Oleomonas cavernae: one gene and its partner. The main gene of each other region encodes a partner of the protein of the gene in region 2 in a complex. Links are inferred from orthologs where the notes say so. Each region holds a gene or a part of one and is shown on either strand. Other genes may lie near its edges.

Region 1 (5,865 bases), 1.4 Mb from region 2 along the record:
CAACGACGCAGCCATGTTCGCAAACACGGCGCGGCGGTGCGAATTGTCCATGCCGAGCTTCACTCGGGCAACGCGATGACGCATGGGACCTCTCCCGTTTCTCTATCCAGTAGGGCGAGCCTTGTGGGCCAGCCTCAGAAATTGTTCTCTTCGAGGCGCTTGGCGAGCTCCTCGATGTTCTCAGGCGGCCAGTCGGGCACTTCCATGCCCAGGTGCAGGCCCATCTGCGCCAGAACTTCCTTGATCTCGTTCAGCGACTTGCGGCCGAAGTTCGGGGTGCGGAGCATTTCCGCCTCGGACTTCTGGATCAGGTCACCGATGTAGACGATGTTGTCGTTCTTCAGGCAGTTCGCCGAACGGACGCTGAGTTCCAGCTCGTCGACCTTGCGCAGCAGGTTGCGGTTGAACTTGGGCTCGAGCGGGGTCGACTCGCGGATCTCCTGGCGCGGCTCCTCGAAGGAGATGAAGCGCTGGAGCTGGTCCTGCAGGATGCGGGCGGCGATCGCGACCGCGCGGTCGGGCTCGATCGCGCCATTGGTCTCGACCTGCATCACCAGCTTGTCGAGTTCGAGGTTCTGGCCCTCGCGGGTGTTCTCGACCCGGTAGGCGACCTTGCGGACGGGGCTATAGAGGCTGTCGACCGGGATCAGGCCGATCGGGGCGTCCTCGGGACGGTTGCGGTCGGCCGGGACGTAACCCTTGCCATTCTGCACCGTGAATTCCATGTGGATCTTGGCGCCGTCGTCGAGCGAGCACAGCACCAGGTCGGGGTTCAGGATCTCGATGTCCGACGGCACGGTGATCTGGCCGGCGGTCACCTCGCCCGGGCCCTGGGCCTTCAGGGTCATGCGGCGCGCGCCTTCGACATGCATGCGCAGGGCGATCTGCTTGATGTTCAGGATGATGTCGGTCACGTCCTCGCGAACGCCCGGGATCGACGAGAACTCGTGCAAAACGCCGTCGATCTTCACCGCGGTCACGGCAGCACCCTGCAGCGACGACAGCAGGATCCGGCGCAGCGAGTTGCCCAGCGTCAGGCCGAAGCCGCGCTCCAGCGGCTGCGCGACGACAGTCGCGAACCGCTTGGGATCATCGCCGCCGACCACTTCGATCTCGGCCTTCTTGAGGTTCTTCCAGTTGTCCTGAATCACGTCTTCGACCTCATCCTTGGCTTGCCGGCGGCGTCGGATCATCGGATCCCCTGACACCATCGGCAAAATAGGGTGCCCTACCCCACGCCCCGGCCAGTCCATACCGGCGGGGCGGAATGCCGTGCCGCCACGAGCGGCACGGGCTCAATGCTATTCAGACGCGGCGACGCTTGGGCGGACGGCAGCCGTTGTGCGGGATCGGGGTCACGTCGCGGATCGACGTGATCTGGAAACCGACCGCCTGCAAGGCGCGCAGGGCCGACTCGCGGCCCGAACCCGGACCGGTCACCTCGACCTCGAGGATGCGCACGCCGTGTTCCTGCGCCTTGCGGCCAGCGTCTTCGGCGGCGACCTGCGCGGCATAGGGGGTCGACTTGCGGCTGCCCTTGAAGCCCATCGTCCCGGCCGAGGACCACGAAATCGCGTTGCCCTGCGCGTCGGTGATGGTGATCATCGTGTTGTTGAAGCTGGCGTTCACATGCGCCACGCCCGAGGTGATGTTCTTGCGCTCGCGGCGCTTCACCCGTGCCTTTTCAACCGCCATCTCAATAACCTCTCCAGGGCGCCCGGCGCCCGTGTTGTCTCAGGGGACGGGGCGCGACCGGCGCGCCCCACCCGAATTACTTCTTCTTGCCCGCGATCGGCTTCGCCGGGCCCTTGCGGGTCCGCGCGTTGGTGTGGGTGCGCTGGCCATGCACCGGCAGCCCACGGCGGTGACGCAGGCCGCGGTAGCAGCCCAGGTCCATCAACCGCTTGATGTTCATCGCCACTTCGCGCCGCAGATCGCCCTCGACCAGATAGTCGCGATCGATCACTTCACGGATCTGGCTGACCTCGGATTCAGAAAGCTGGTTGACCCGGCGGCCGTCGGCGATGCCGACCTTCGTCACGATCTCCTTGGCCTTCTGCTGACCAATGCCATGGATATAGGTCAAAGCAATCTCGACCCGCTTATTGGTCGGAATGTTGACGCCTGCGATACGAGCCACCGCTAACCTCTTCGTGCCAAACGTTTCGTCGAAACCAGAACTTGTTCGCCCGACGCCTGCCAGGCGGACGCGCAAACGACAAGCGCGCCGCAGAGCATGCCCTGCCGACGAGAAGGGCGGATTATATGAGTCGGCAGGTCCATGTCAATCACTCAAGCCGCCACGACGTCGAGTTCTCGCTCGATTTGGCGAGTCACGTCGTCGATGGGGGCCATGCCGTCGACCGTGCGCAGCACGCCGCGCGCCCGGTAGTAGGGCAGCAGCGGCGCCGTCTGGGCGTGGAAGGCTTCCAGGCGGCTGCGCACCGTCTCGGCATTGTCGTCGGCCCGGCGCTTGAAGTTGGTCGAGCCGCAGATGTCGCAAACCCCGGCCACCTTGGGCTGCTGGAACTTGTCGTGATAGCCGGCATTGCACTTGGCGCAGGTGTAGCGGCCCGACACGCGCTCGACCAGGACCTCGTCGTCGACCTGCATTTCGATGACGGCGTCGAGCGCCAAGCCGCGCGTGGCCAGCATGCTGTCCAGGGCTTCGGCCTGGGCCACGGTGCGCGGGAAGCCGTCCAGGATGAAGCCACCCTTGCAATCGTCCTGGGCAATCCGGTCGGCGATGATGCCGACCACGATATCGTCGGAAACGAGTTGGCCCGCCTCCATCACCGCCTTGGCCTTACGGCCCACGTCGGTACCGGCAGCAACGGCCGCGCGCAGCATGTCGCCGGTCGAAAGCTGTACCAGCCCCCTGGCACGCTCCAGACGCTGTGCCTGGGTGCCCTTGCCGGCCCCTGGCGGCCCCAGCAGAATCAGATTCATTTGCCCCTGCCCTTCAACTTCGACTTGCGGATCAGGCCCTCGTACTGGTGTGCCAGAAGGTGGCTCTGGATCTGGGCGACCGTGTCCATGGTCACGCTCACCACGATCAGGAGCGAGGTGCCGCCGAAATAGAACGGCACCGAGTACTGGGTGATCAGGATCTCGGGCAGGATGCAGACCGCCGACAGATAGGCCGCACCGACCACCGTGAGGCGGGTCAGGATATGGTCCAGATGATTGGCGGTGCGGATGCCCGGCTTGATCCCCGGGATGAAGCCGCCGTATTTGCGCAGGTTTTCGGCGGTCTCGGTCGGGTTGAAGACGATCGCGGTATAGAAGAAGCAGAAGAACACGATGCCGCCGATGTAGAGCGCCATATAGAGCGGCTGCCCATGGGCCAGCAGGCGGGTGACGGTCTGCAGCCATTCCGGCCCGCCGGTCCCGGCGAAATTCACAACCGTGGTCGGCAGCAGCAGCAGCGACGAGGCGAAGATCGGCGGGATGACGCCCGCGGTGTTCAGCTTCAGCGGCATGTGCGAGGACTCGCCGCCGAACACCTTGTTACCCACCTGGCGCTTGGGGTACTGGACCAGGATCCGCCGCTGGGCGCGCTCGAAGAACACGATGAAGGCGACGACCACGACCACCAGCAGCAGGATGGCGACGATGACGAAGGCCGAGATGGCGCCGGTCCGGCCCAGTTCCAGGGTCTTGACCAGCGCGGTCGGCAGGGCCGCGACGATACCGGCGAAAATGATCAGCGAAATGCCGTTGCCGACCCCGCGCGAGGTGATCTGCTCGCCCAGCCACATCAGGAACACGGTGCCGCCGGTCAGGGTGATCACGGCCTCGATGCGGAAGCCCAGGCCCGGGTCGAGCACGGCGCCGCGGCCGTTGGCGCTCATGCCCTCGAGCCCCACGGCAATGCCGTAGGCCTGGATGAGGGCCAGGAACACGGTGCCGTAGCGCGTGTACTGGTTGAGCTTCTTGCGCCCCGCCTCGCCTTCCTTCTTCAGCGCCTCCATGGTGGGAGACACCGTGGTGAGGAGTTGGACGATGATCGAGGCGGTGATGTAAGGCATGATGTTCAGGGCGAAAATCGTCATGCGCCCCAGCGCACCGCCTGCGAACACGTCGAACATGCCAAGAATGCCGCCCTGGTTCTGCGCGAAGATCGCGGCAAGAGCCCCAGGGTCGACACCCGGAATCGGAATATAGGTCCCCAGGCGATAGACGATCAACGCGCCCAGCGTGAACCACAGCCGGCGCTTGAGCTCCGTCGCCTTGGAAAACGAGCTCCAGGAAAGGTTCGCTGCGAGCTGTTCGGCCGCGGATGCCATCGCAGTTCTCCTAAAAGCCGCCGTCAGGGCTGCGCCCGAGGCCGGACTTTACGCATACGAGGGACGAAAACCCGCGTGACCAAACGCCTCGCCACTAAAGGCCAAGGTGCCTGGTCCGCGGGTTCGGTTTCGTCGTCAGGCGCGCGCCGCTTCCCGGGCTTCGCGCTTCGCGATCTGCGCCTTGCGGCGCGCGACCTTCTTGCCTTCCTTGCGCGGCACTTCGCGCTTGGCAATGATGGCAACCTTGCCGCCGGCGGCTTCCACCGCTTCGACCGCCTTGGCCGACGCCGCGTCGACTTCGATCGTCAGGTTGGTGGTCAGGGTGCCCTGCGCCAGCAGGCGCACGGGCATGCCGCGACGGGTGCCCAGCACGCCGGCTTCCGCCAGGCGCGCCACGGTCACGGTCTCGCCAGCAGCCAGGCGGCCGGCCTCGACCGCGGCCTGGATCTTGCCCAGGTTGACCGCCAGGTATTCCGTGCGGAACAGGTTCACGAACCCGCCCTTGGGCAACCGGCGATGGATCGGCATCTGGCCGCCCTCGAAGCCCTTGATGGCCACGCCGGAGCGCGCCTTCTGGCCCTTCACGCCACGGCCGGAGGTCTTGCCCTTGCCCGAACCGATACCGCGGCCGACGCGCATCCGCGCAGGACGCGACCCGGGATTGTCGGCAATGTCTGTCAGTTTCATTTCGAAATCCTCAACCTCTGCGGTTTCGAAACGGCCGTTATTCGGCCGCTTCGACCTTCACGAGATGCTTGACCTTCTCGATCATGCCGCGGACCGAAGGGGTATCCTCCAGCACGCTCACACGATGCAGCTTGTTCAGGCCCAGACCGATCAGCGTCGCTTCCTGGTACTTCGGGCGGCGGATCGGGCTGTTGATCTGAGTAAGCTTGACCTTGGCGCTCATCTTACATCACTCCGGCTGGGCTTCGGCCGCGTCGGCATCGCCGCGACGGCCCTGGCCGACGAGGTCGGCGACGCGCTTGCCGCGCTTCGCCGCCACCGAACGGGGCGACAGGCTGTTCTGCAGGGCGTCGAACGTGGCGCGCACCATGTTGTGCGGGTTCGACGAACCCAGCGACTTGGTGACCACGTCATGCACGCCCAGGGTCTCGAAGACGGCGCGCATCGGGCCGCCGGCGATGATGCCGGTGCCCGGGGGGCGGCGCGCAGCACCACGCGACCGGCGCCGTGACGGCCCTCGATGTCGTGATGCAGGGTGCGGCCCTCGCGCAGGTGGACGCGGATCAGCTTGCGCTTGGCCGCTTCCGTCGCCTTGCGGATCGCCTCGGGAACCTCGCGCGCCTTGCCGTGGCCGAAGCCGACCCGGCCCTTGCGGTCGCCGACGACGACGAGCGCCGCGAAACCGAAGCGCCGGCCGCCCTTCACCACCTTGGCGACGCGGTTGATGTGGACCAGCTTGTCGACGAGTTCGTCAGCCTGCTGGCGATCGCCTTCATTGTGCCGTGCCATGTCTTATGTCCTTCCTTCGGCGCTCAGAACTCGAGGCCGCCCTCGCGGGCTCCGTCGGCAAGCGCCTTTACACGGCCGTGATAGAGGTAGCCGCCGCGGT
Region 2 (7,702 bases):
CGACACGCTGGACGGCGGCGACGGCAACGACACGCTCGAAGGCGGTGCCGGCAACGATATCCTGATCGGCGGTGCCGGCATCGATGTGCTGAAGGGCGGTCTCGGCAACGATACCTACTACCTCGACCCCGCCAATGTGCGACGGGACTCGGTCAGCGAGGAGAACGGCGGCGGCACCGATATCGTGATTTCGGGATTCGACTATACGCTGCTGGACGGCTTCGAAAATCTCACCCTGACCGGCGGTGTCCGGGGCCAGGGTAACGCCGGGAACAACACGATCCTTGGCAGCGCGGGCGACAACAGGCTGCTGGGCGAGGCGGGCAACGACGGGCTCGACGGGGCGGCCGGCAACGACCGCCTGGAAGGCGGGGTCGGAAACGACAAGCTGACCGGTGGCCTGGGCCAGGATCTGGTCTTTGGCGGCGACGGCAACGACCAGCTTGTCATCACTTCCACGGCGGATGTCGCCGGCGGCGAAATCTACGACGGCGGCAACGGTTCCGACGCCATTGTCTTCTCCGGCCCGGGCCGCCTCGATCTGAGCCAACTGGCGCTCACCGGCATCGAGAAGGCGGTCAGTAACGGCGGCGCGCTGGCCATGTCGTTCGCCATGTTGAAGTCCTTCGCCGTGGTCGACGCCCATGAGATCCATCTCACCGACGGCGGCACGCTGGACCTGACGGGGATCGCTTCCCTTCCCGGGCTCATGTACCTCTATCTGTCGGACCAGGACACGGTGCTTGACCTGCGCCAGATCGAAGTCGGCACCCCCCGATACTACAACCTGTGGATCAACGGCGGCGCTGGCGACGACGTACTGACGGGCGGAGACGGACTCACCGCCGCCTACGAATATCTCGACGGCGGCAAAGGCAACGACATCCTCCATGCCGGGGACAGTTACATAAACTATCTGACCGGCGGTCGCGGCAAGGACATGGTCTATGGCAGCGACGGCAACGACGTTCTGATCGTCAAGGCTCGGGACGTTGTCTCGGGCGAAATCTATGATGGCGGCGCCGGAGACGATCAGCTCACATTCGAGCCCCAACGCGAGGGCGAGATCCTCGACGTGAACTTGGACGGCGTCACGCTGCTCAACATCGAGACGCTCCGCGGCACCGATATCAGGATTTCGATCGAGGACGCAGAGAGACTCGCCAATTTCAGCGCGCACAACGTCTATCTCAAGGACGGCGGTGTCTTGGACTTCGGCACGTCGGATTTTGCCTACATGTTGTCGGTACACTTCGCCGACGAGGCGACCACGCTCGACCTGCGCACACCTGCAGGTGCCTTTCCGCGCAAAACCGCCACCAGCGTCTATGGCGGCGCCGGCGACGACATCATCTATGCCGGCGCCAACCAGTCGACCATCGATGGCGGTGGCGGCGACGATGTAATCTACAATGACAACACGTGGCGCGTCACCGGTGGCGACGGCGCCGACCGTTTCGTGTTCAAGGCCAAGAAGGTCTGCGTCATTACCGACTTTGAAGATGGCATCGACACGTTCGACGTCAGCGCCCTGGGCTATCACACTTTCGACGAAATGGTCGCCGCCGGCTTCAGCGTGACCGAGAACTATACGGGTGGCGTGCGGGTCAATCTGGGCCAGAGCACCACGCTGCTGCTGAACACCATGCCCCTCGACACGATCGAGGCCAGCGACTTCCTCTTCGCCTGATCACGCACGGCGTCCGGCCGCTTCTCGCGGCCGGATGCTACACGTTACACCTCCAGCGCGCGGCGCAGGCTGTCGATTTCCTCGTGGAAGGTGGTGTCGGCGGCGCAGAGTTCTTCGATCTTGCGCACGGCATGGATCACCGTGGTGTGGTCGCGGCCGCCGAACTTGCGGCCGATTTCGGGCAGGGAGCGCGAGGTCAGCTGCTTGGCCAGGTACATCGCCACCTGGCGCGGCCGGGCCACCACGCGCGCCCGCCGGGCCGACAGCATGTCGTTCATGCGCACGCTGTAATAGTCGGCGACCTTGCGCTGGATGTCCTCGATCGTCACCCGGCGGTCGTTGGCCCGCAGCAGGTCCTGCAGAACCTCCTGGGCCATGTCGATGGTGATCGGCCGGCCCACCAGTTCGGCATAGGCGACGACGCGGTTGAGCGCGCCTTCCAGCTCGCGGACATTGGAGGTGATGCGGTGCGCCAGGAACTCGACCACGCGCTTGGGCACTTCGCTCTGGCCCAGGCTTTCGATCTTCTGGTCCAGGATGCCTAGGCGCAGCTCGTAGTCGGTCGGGTGGATGTCGGCGACCAGACCCCAGCCCAGGCGGGACCGGATGCGTTCCTCGATGCCTTCGAGGTCGGTCGGTGAGCGATCGGCCGAAATGATCACCTGGCGGTTGTGGTCGACCAGGGCGTTGAAGGTATGGAAGAACTCTTCCTGGGTCGAATCTTTCCCTGAGATGAACTGCACGTCGTCGATCATCAGGACGTCGACCGAACGGAACTGCTCCTTGAACACCATGGTGTCCTTGAAGCGCAGGGCCCGGATGAACTGGTACATGAACTTCTCGGCCGAGAGATAGATCACCCGGCGATGCGGCTGGCGCTCGCGGATCGCCCAGGCGATGCCATGCATCAGGTGGGTCTTGCCCAAGCCGACGCCGCCATAGAGGAACAGCGGGTTGAACTTGACCGCGTCGCCCTCGGCCACGCGGCGGGCGGCGGCATGCGCCAGCTCGTTGGACTTGCCGACGACGAAATTATCGAAGGTGAAGCGCGGGTCGAGCGGCGCGCCGACCTCGCGGTCGCTCGCTGCCGCGCTCGCCGCGCCCGCCGTCGCGGGCGCGCGGGCCGCCGCCCCGTCGCCTTGGGCAAAACCGATCGCCGGCGCGGTGCGGGAGCCATAGCCGCCGACCGGTGCATTATAGGCGGTCGCCTTGGCCGCGGTAGCGCCGCCGATCACGGCGGCCGGGGCCGGGTCCGGCACGACCGCATCGACCCCGTTGCCGGCCACTGCCGCCGCGGCGGCCATGCGCGGCTGGACGATGAAATCGACCTGGGCCACCACCGGCGCCTCGACCCGCCACAGGGCGACCAGGCGGTCGGCAAAATGGCTGCGCACATAGTCGCGCATGAAGGTGGTCGGCACGCCCAGGACCACGGTGCCAGACGCCCGCATCTCGATCAGGCCCAGCGGCCGGATCCAGCTTTGGAACGTGTTGTCACCGAGTTCCAGCCGGAGGCGTTTCTTGACCGCCGTCCACGCCGCCTCGAATTGTTGATTGGTAAACATCCGTGACAGACCCCGACCCCTGCCGATACCGCCGCCGGCTGAAGGCGAACAACCGCCCCCGTCGACTTGTACTGACCTCAACGAAGCGCGTTGCCGCTTCAGCTCTGCTGCCAGGGCAGTCCCGCGGCCTTCCAGCCGCCGACCGCGCCCCGGTGCCGGCTGCCGTCGAGATCGCCCTCGAAACCGCCGGTGATATTGTATGCCGGTGCCAGACCCGCCTTGGTCACGGCCAGCGCCGCCGACCTGGACCGGGCACCCGAGCGGCACAGAAACAGGATCGGCGACCCGGGGTGGTGACCCGCCCCGCTCAAGACCGCCTCGAGCTCTGCCAGGAAATTGCCGTTGGCCGTCATGCCGGGGAAATGAGCCCAGGCGACCAGCGCCGGCTTCTTGCCGAGGCCGCCCAGATCCGGCACGCCGACGAAGCTCCATTCCGCCGCGGAACGGACATCGACAAGCACGGCCCCGGAGTCCTGGCCAAGGATGCGCCACGCATCGTCGGGGGTGATGTCACCCGCGTAATCCGCCACGACTCCACTCCTCTCCTTCACACGGCGCGACCCCACCCCGGCCTGCCGCGCGTCATGCGCCGACATCGCCTGGAATTCGATCGGCAAGGGCCGCCCGCCCATTTCGGGCACACAAGCAGCCCTCAACTGCAACTTCGGTTGCTTCGCCCCGAATACCTAAACACGCAAGTAATCAGCGCGCACTTGTCTTGACTATTAGACGAGCACGTCCCGCGATTACTTCCCCTTCGAGTATTCGTCCCCGCCTGCCATGCGGGGACCCACACAATAACAACGGGGCCGGGCGGAGGCAACGAGACCGAAGCACGAACGACCAAGATTCCGACTCGCGCTACTCGGTTACCGCGAATCCCGGCCTGCCTGATTTTTGCACTCGGACAGCAAAAAAATCGACGGCCCGCCGACAGGCGGGCCGTTTGCTCGGGACTTGGGGCCCCACGATGTTCGCTGGAAGAAGGGGCCGGCCAGCGGCCCCTTGGCCTAACCTTAGCGGGCGGCGAGCGCCTTGACCCGGGCCGACAGCCGGGAGACCTTGCGCGAAGCGGTGTTCTTGGGCAGCACGCCCTTGGAAACGCCGCGCGCGATCTCGGGCTCGGCCGCCGCGAAAGCCGCCTTGGCCGCCGCCGCATCACCGCTCTCCAGCGCCGTCTCGACCTTCTTGATGAAGGTGCGGATGCGCGAGACGCGGTTGCGATTGACCGCGGTACGCCGCTCGGTCACGCGCACGCGCTTCTTCGCTGATTCCGTATTCGCCATGTTCTTGAGACCTACGAGTGTGGATAACTTTAGAAAACGAGGGCGGAGGGATATCACCAAGGGGAAGAGAGGTCAATGATTAGAGTCCCTCAAACGCCGGGCGGCGGCGGCCGCGGCCTTGGCTCGCTTCGCTAAAGCGCCGCGGGGCCTCAATGGCCCAATGGCGCCTTCCATTCCCTCTCCGCCGCTTGCGGGGGAGAGGGAGGGGCCCGGCGCGCAAGCGACGGGAGGGTGAGGTGGTGGGTCGGGGAAGGGCGCGCTCTACGCCCTTGACCCACCTCACCCAACCCTCTCCCCCAAAGGGCGGAGAGGGCTTTCCCCCCCTGGGCCATTGAGGCCCCGCGGAGCTTTAGCGGAGCGAGCCAAGCGCGCTGAGGCGCGCGCCCGGCGCTTGAGGGCTTACTACTTCTGCTTGAACACCGGTTTGCGCTTCTCCACGAAGGCGGCCATGCCTTCCTTCTGGTCCTCGGTCGCGAAGGTCGAGTGGAACAGCCGGCGCTCGAACAGCACGCCTTCGGCGAGCGTGCCCTCGTAGGCGCGGTTCACCGCCTGCTTGGCCATGGCGACGATCGGCTGCGATTTCTCGGCGATCGCCGTGGCCACCTTGATCGCCTCGTCCACCAGGTCGGCAGCGGGCACGATGCGGCTGACCAGGCCGGCACGCTCGGCTTCCGCCGCATCCATCATGCGGCCGGTCAGGCACATCTCCATGGCCTTGGACTTGCCGACGAAGCGGGTCAGGCGCTGCGAGCCGCCGATGCCGGGGATGACGCCCAGATTGATCTCGGGCTGGCCGAACTTGGCGGTATCGGCCGCCAGGATGAAGTCGCACAGCATGGCGATCTCGCAGCCGCCGCCCAGGGCATAGCCGGCCACCGCCGCGATGATCGGCTTTTTGATCGCGACGATGCGGTCGTGCGGCTGGGCAAAGAAATCGGCCTTGAACATGTCCATGTAGGACTGGGGCGCCATCTCCTTGATGTCGGCGCCGGCGGCAAAGGCCTTGGCGCTGCCGGTGACGACGATGCAGCCGATGGCCTCGTCGGCGTCATAGGCCTCGAGCGCCGTGCACAATTCGCCCAGCAGTTCGGCGTTCAGGGCGTTCAGCGCCTGGGGCCGGTTCAAGGTGATCAGGCCGACAGGCCCGCGGCTTTCGGTCAGGATGGTGGCATAGGCCATGACGCGCTCCGGTACGATCGATTGGGTGGTCCGGGAGGGGTGTCGCCTAAAGCGCGTGCGGACGCAAGTTGAAGCGTACGCCCAGGGCCCCGTCGCCATCGCCCTGGCCATGCAGGGTGATGACCAGGATCTCGGTCGCCCGGCGGAAGACATATTTGTCGGCGCCGTCGTCGGCCGGCTGGTCGAGCTTCCAGCCCAGGGCCGGCAGGCTCTCGCGATAGAACCGCGCCACGTCGTCGGCCGAGACCGGGCCGGCGGTATCGACGTCCACGATACGCCCGCCGGGCGTGTCGAAGACGATGCGGGTGTCGGGCACTTCGGCGAGCCCCTCCATCAGGGGCACATCCTCGGACCCGGTCAGGAACCGGGTCGTCGCCAGGGCGGGCAGAACCAGGCCCCACAATCCCAGCAGCGCGGCAGCGGTCGGCAGCAAGCGTCTCATGGGCGGCATGATAGCCCTATCTTTGGCACCGTGAACAATAATAGGTGGAGCGGTTGGACTGGACGATGCGCTTGATGATGCCCGACCGGCAACTCAGGCAAGGCTCGCCGTCCCGGTCATAGACCCGGAAGGCATGCTGGAAATAGCCCAGCTCGCCGTCCGACTGGACATAGTCCCGCAGGGTGGAGCCACCGGCCTCGATCGCCTCGGTCAGCACGGCGCGGATCTGCGGCACCAGCCGCTCGGCCCGCGCCCCCGCCACGCTCGCCGCCTCGCGGACAGGGGATATTTTCGCCCGGAACAGGGCCTCCGAGACATAGATGTTGCCCAGGCCCGCGACCACCTTCTGGTCCAGCAGCGCGGCCTTGATCGGCGTCCGGCGCCCGGCCAGGGCCGCCGACAGGGTCGCCCCGTCGAAGCTGTTGCCCAAGGGCTCGGGCCCGATGTCCTTCAGCAGGGGATGGGCGTCCAGCGTGTCGCGGTGGTCCATCACCATCAGGCCGAAGCGGCGATGGTCGTTGAACACCACCCAGACCCCGCCCTCGGCCTTCAGGCGCAGATGGTCGTGGGTGCCGGCTTCCGGCCAATCGCCGGCGCCCACATGCATCCGCCCCGACATGCCCAGGTGGCCGATCACCACCGCGCCGTCGTCCAGTTCGATCAGCAGATACTTGGCCCGCCGCCTGATGGTCACGATCCGCCGCCCGGTCAGGCGTTCGGCGAAGCGCTCGGGAAAGGGCAGGCGCAGGTCGGGCCGGCGCACCTCGACCTGTGTCAGGCGCCGGCCTTCCAGCGCGCGGGCGAGGCCGCGGCAAACGGTTTCGACTTCGGGCAGTTCGGGCATGGCGCGAGCATAGCCACAACCCGAACGCCCCGTCAGCCCCTCACGCGATAGGCCGTGGGCCGGATGCCCAGGGTCTTGAGGCGCGAGGCCAGGGTGGTGGGCTTGATGCCCAGCCGCTCGGCCGCCCCGCCGGGCCCGGAAACCTTGCCGCCGGCGGCCCGCAAGGCGCCGACCAGGCTGGCCTCGTCGCGTGCCCGGCGGTCCTCCTCCGTCAGAATCGGCGCCGCCTCCCCCAGCGGTGCCGTCGCAACCTCGACCTTCGGGGTGCCGTCGCCGGGCAGGTCCAGGCGCAGGCGGCCGTCGCGCGCCAGGATCACGCCGCGCTCGATGACATTCTCCAGCTCGCGGACGTTGCCCGGCCAGTCGTAGCGGCACAGCCGGCGCACGTCGCCCTGGCTCAGGGTCAGCTTGCCCGCCCCCGCCTTGCGGCCCGGCCGGTCCAGGAAGTGCAGCGCCAGCAGCGGAATATCCTCGGGCCGTTCGCGCAGCGGCACGGAATGGATCGGGAAGACGTTCAGCCGGAAGAAGAGGTCGCGGCGGAAGCGGCCGCGCTTCACCTCGGCTTCGAGGTCGCGGTTGGTGGCGGCGATCACCCGCACGTCGACGGCGCGCGTGCGCGCCTCGCCGACCCGCTCGAACTGGCCCTCCTGGAGCACCCGCAGCAGCTTGCCCTGGAGGTCGAGGGGGATCTCGCCC

The links.
Region 1: rpsT (region 2) and rpsK share a complex: the UniProt entries of both Bacillus subtilis proteins name them as parts of the 30S ribosomal subunit. The link is inferred for Oleomonas cavernae from one-to-one orthologs.

The regions. Positions count from the first base shown.
Region 1 is NZ_QYUK01000011.1:2,601,395-2,607,259, forward strand. What follows is about bases 1-2,725. They hold rpsK (30S ribosomal protein S11), read right to left. Parts: upstream 1,696-2,725; coding sequence 1,306-1,695; downstream 1-1,305. Other genes in these bases: rplQ (50S ribosomal protein L17), read right to left, coding at 1-84; D3874_RS16235 (DNA-directed RNA polymerase subunit alpha), read right to left, coding at 135-1,193; rpsM (30S ribosomal protein S13), read right to left, coding at 1,772-2,140; D3874_RS16250 (adenylate kinase), read right to left, coding at 2,293-2,725. Outside these bases: more of D3874_RS16250, read right to left, coding at 2,726-2,949; preprotein translocase subunit SecY, read right to left, coding at 2,946-4,289; rpmD (50S ribosomal protein L30), read right to left, coding at 5,014-5,199; rplR (50S ribosomal protein L18), read right to left, coding at 5,789-5,865. UniProt on the Bacillus subtilis protein: Located on the platform of the 30S subunit, it bridges several disparate RNA helices of the 16S rRNA. Forms part of the Shine-Dalgarno cleft in the 70S ribosome.
Region 2 is NZ_QYUK01000011.1:3,994,470-4,002,171, forward strand. What follows is about bases 2,907-5,858. They hold rpsT (30S ribosomal protein S20), read right to left. Parts: upstream 4,542-5,858; coding sequence 4,272-4,541; downstream 2,907-4,271. Other genes in these bases: dnaA (chromosomal replication initiator protein DnaA), read right to left, coding at 2,907-3,255; D3874_RS23165 (rhodanese-like domain-containing protein), read right to left, coding at 3,354-3,785; D3874_RS23175 (enoyl-CoA hydratase), read right to left, coding at 4,944-5,720; D3874_RS23180 (hypothetical protein), read right to left, coding at 5,767-5,858. Outside these bases: D3874_RS23155 (calcium-binding protein), read left to right, coding at 1-1,690; more of dnaA, read right to left, coding at 1,735-2,906; more of D3874_RS23180, read right to left, coding at 5,859-6,162; mutM (bifunctional DNA-formamidopyrimidine glycosylase/DNA-(apurinic or apyrimidinic site) lyase), read right to left, coding at 6,179-7,006; D3874_RS23190 (sigma 54-interacting transcriptional regulator), read right to left, coding at 7,039-7,702. UniProt on the Bacillus subtilis protein: Binds directly to 16S ribosomal RNA.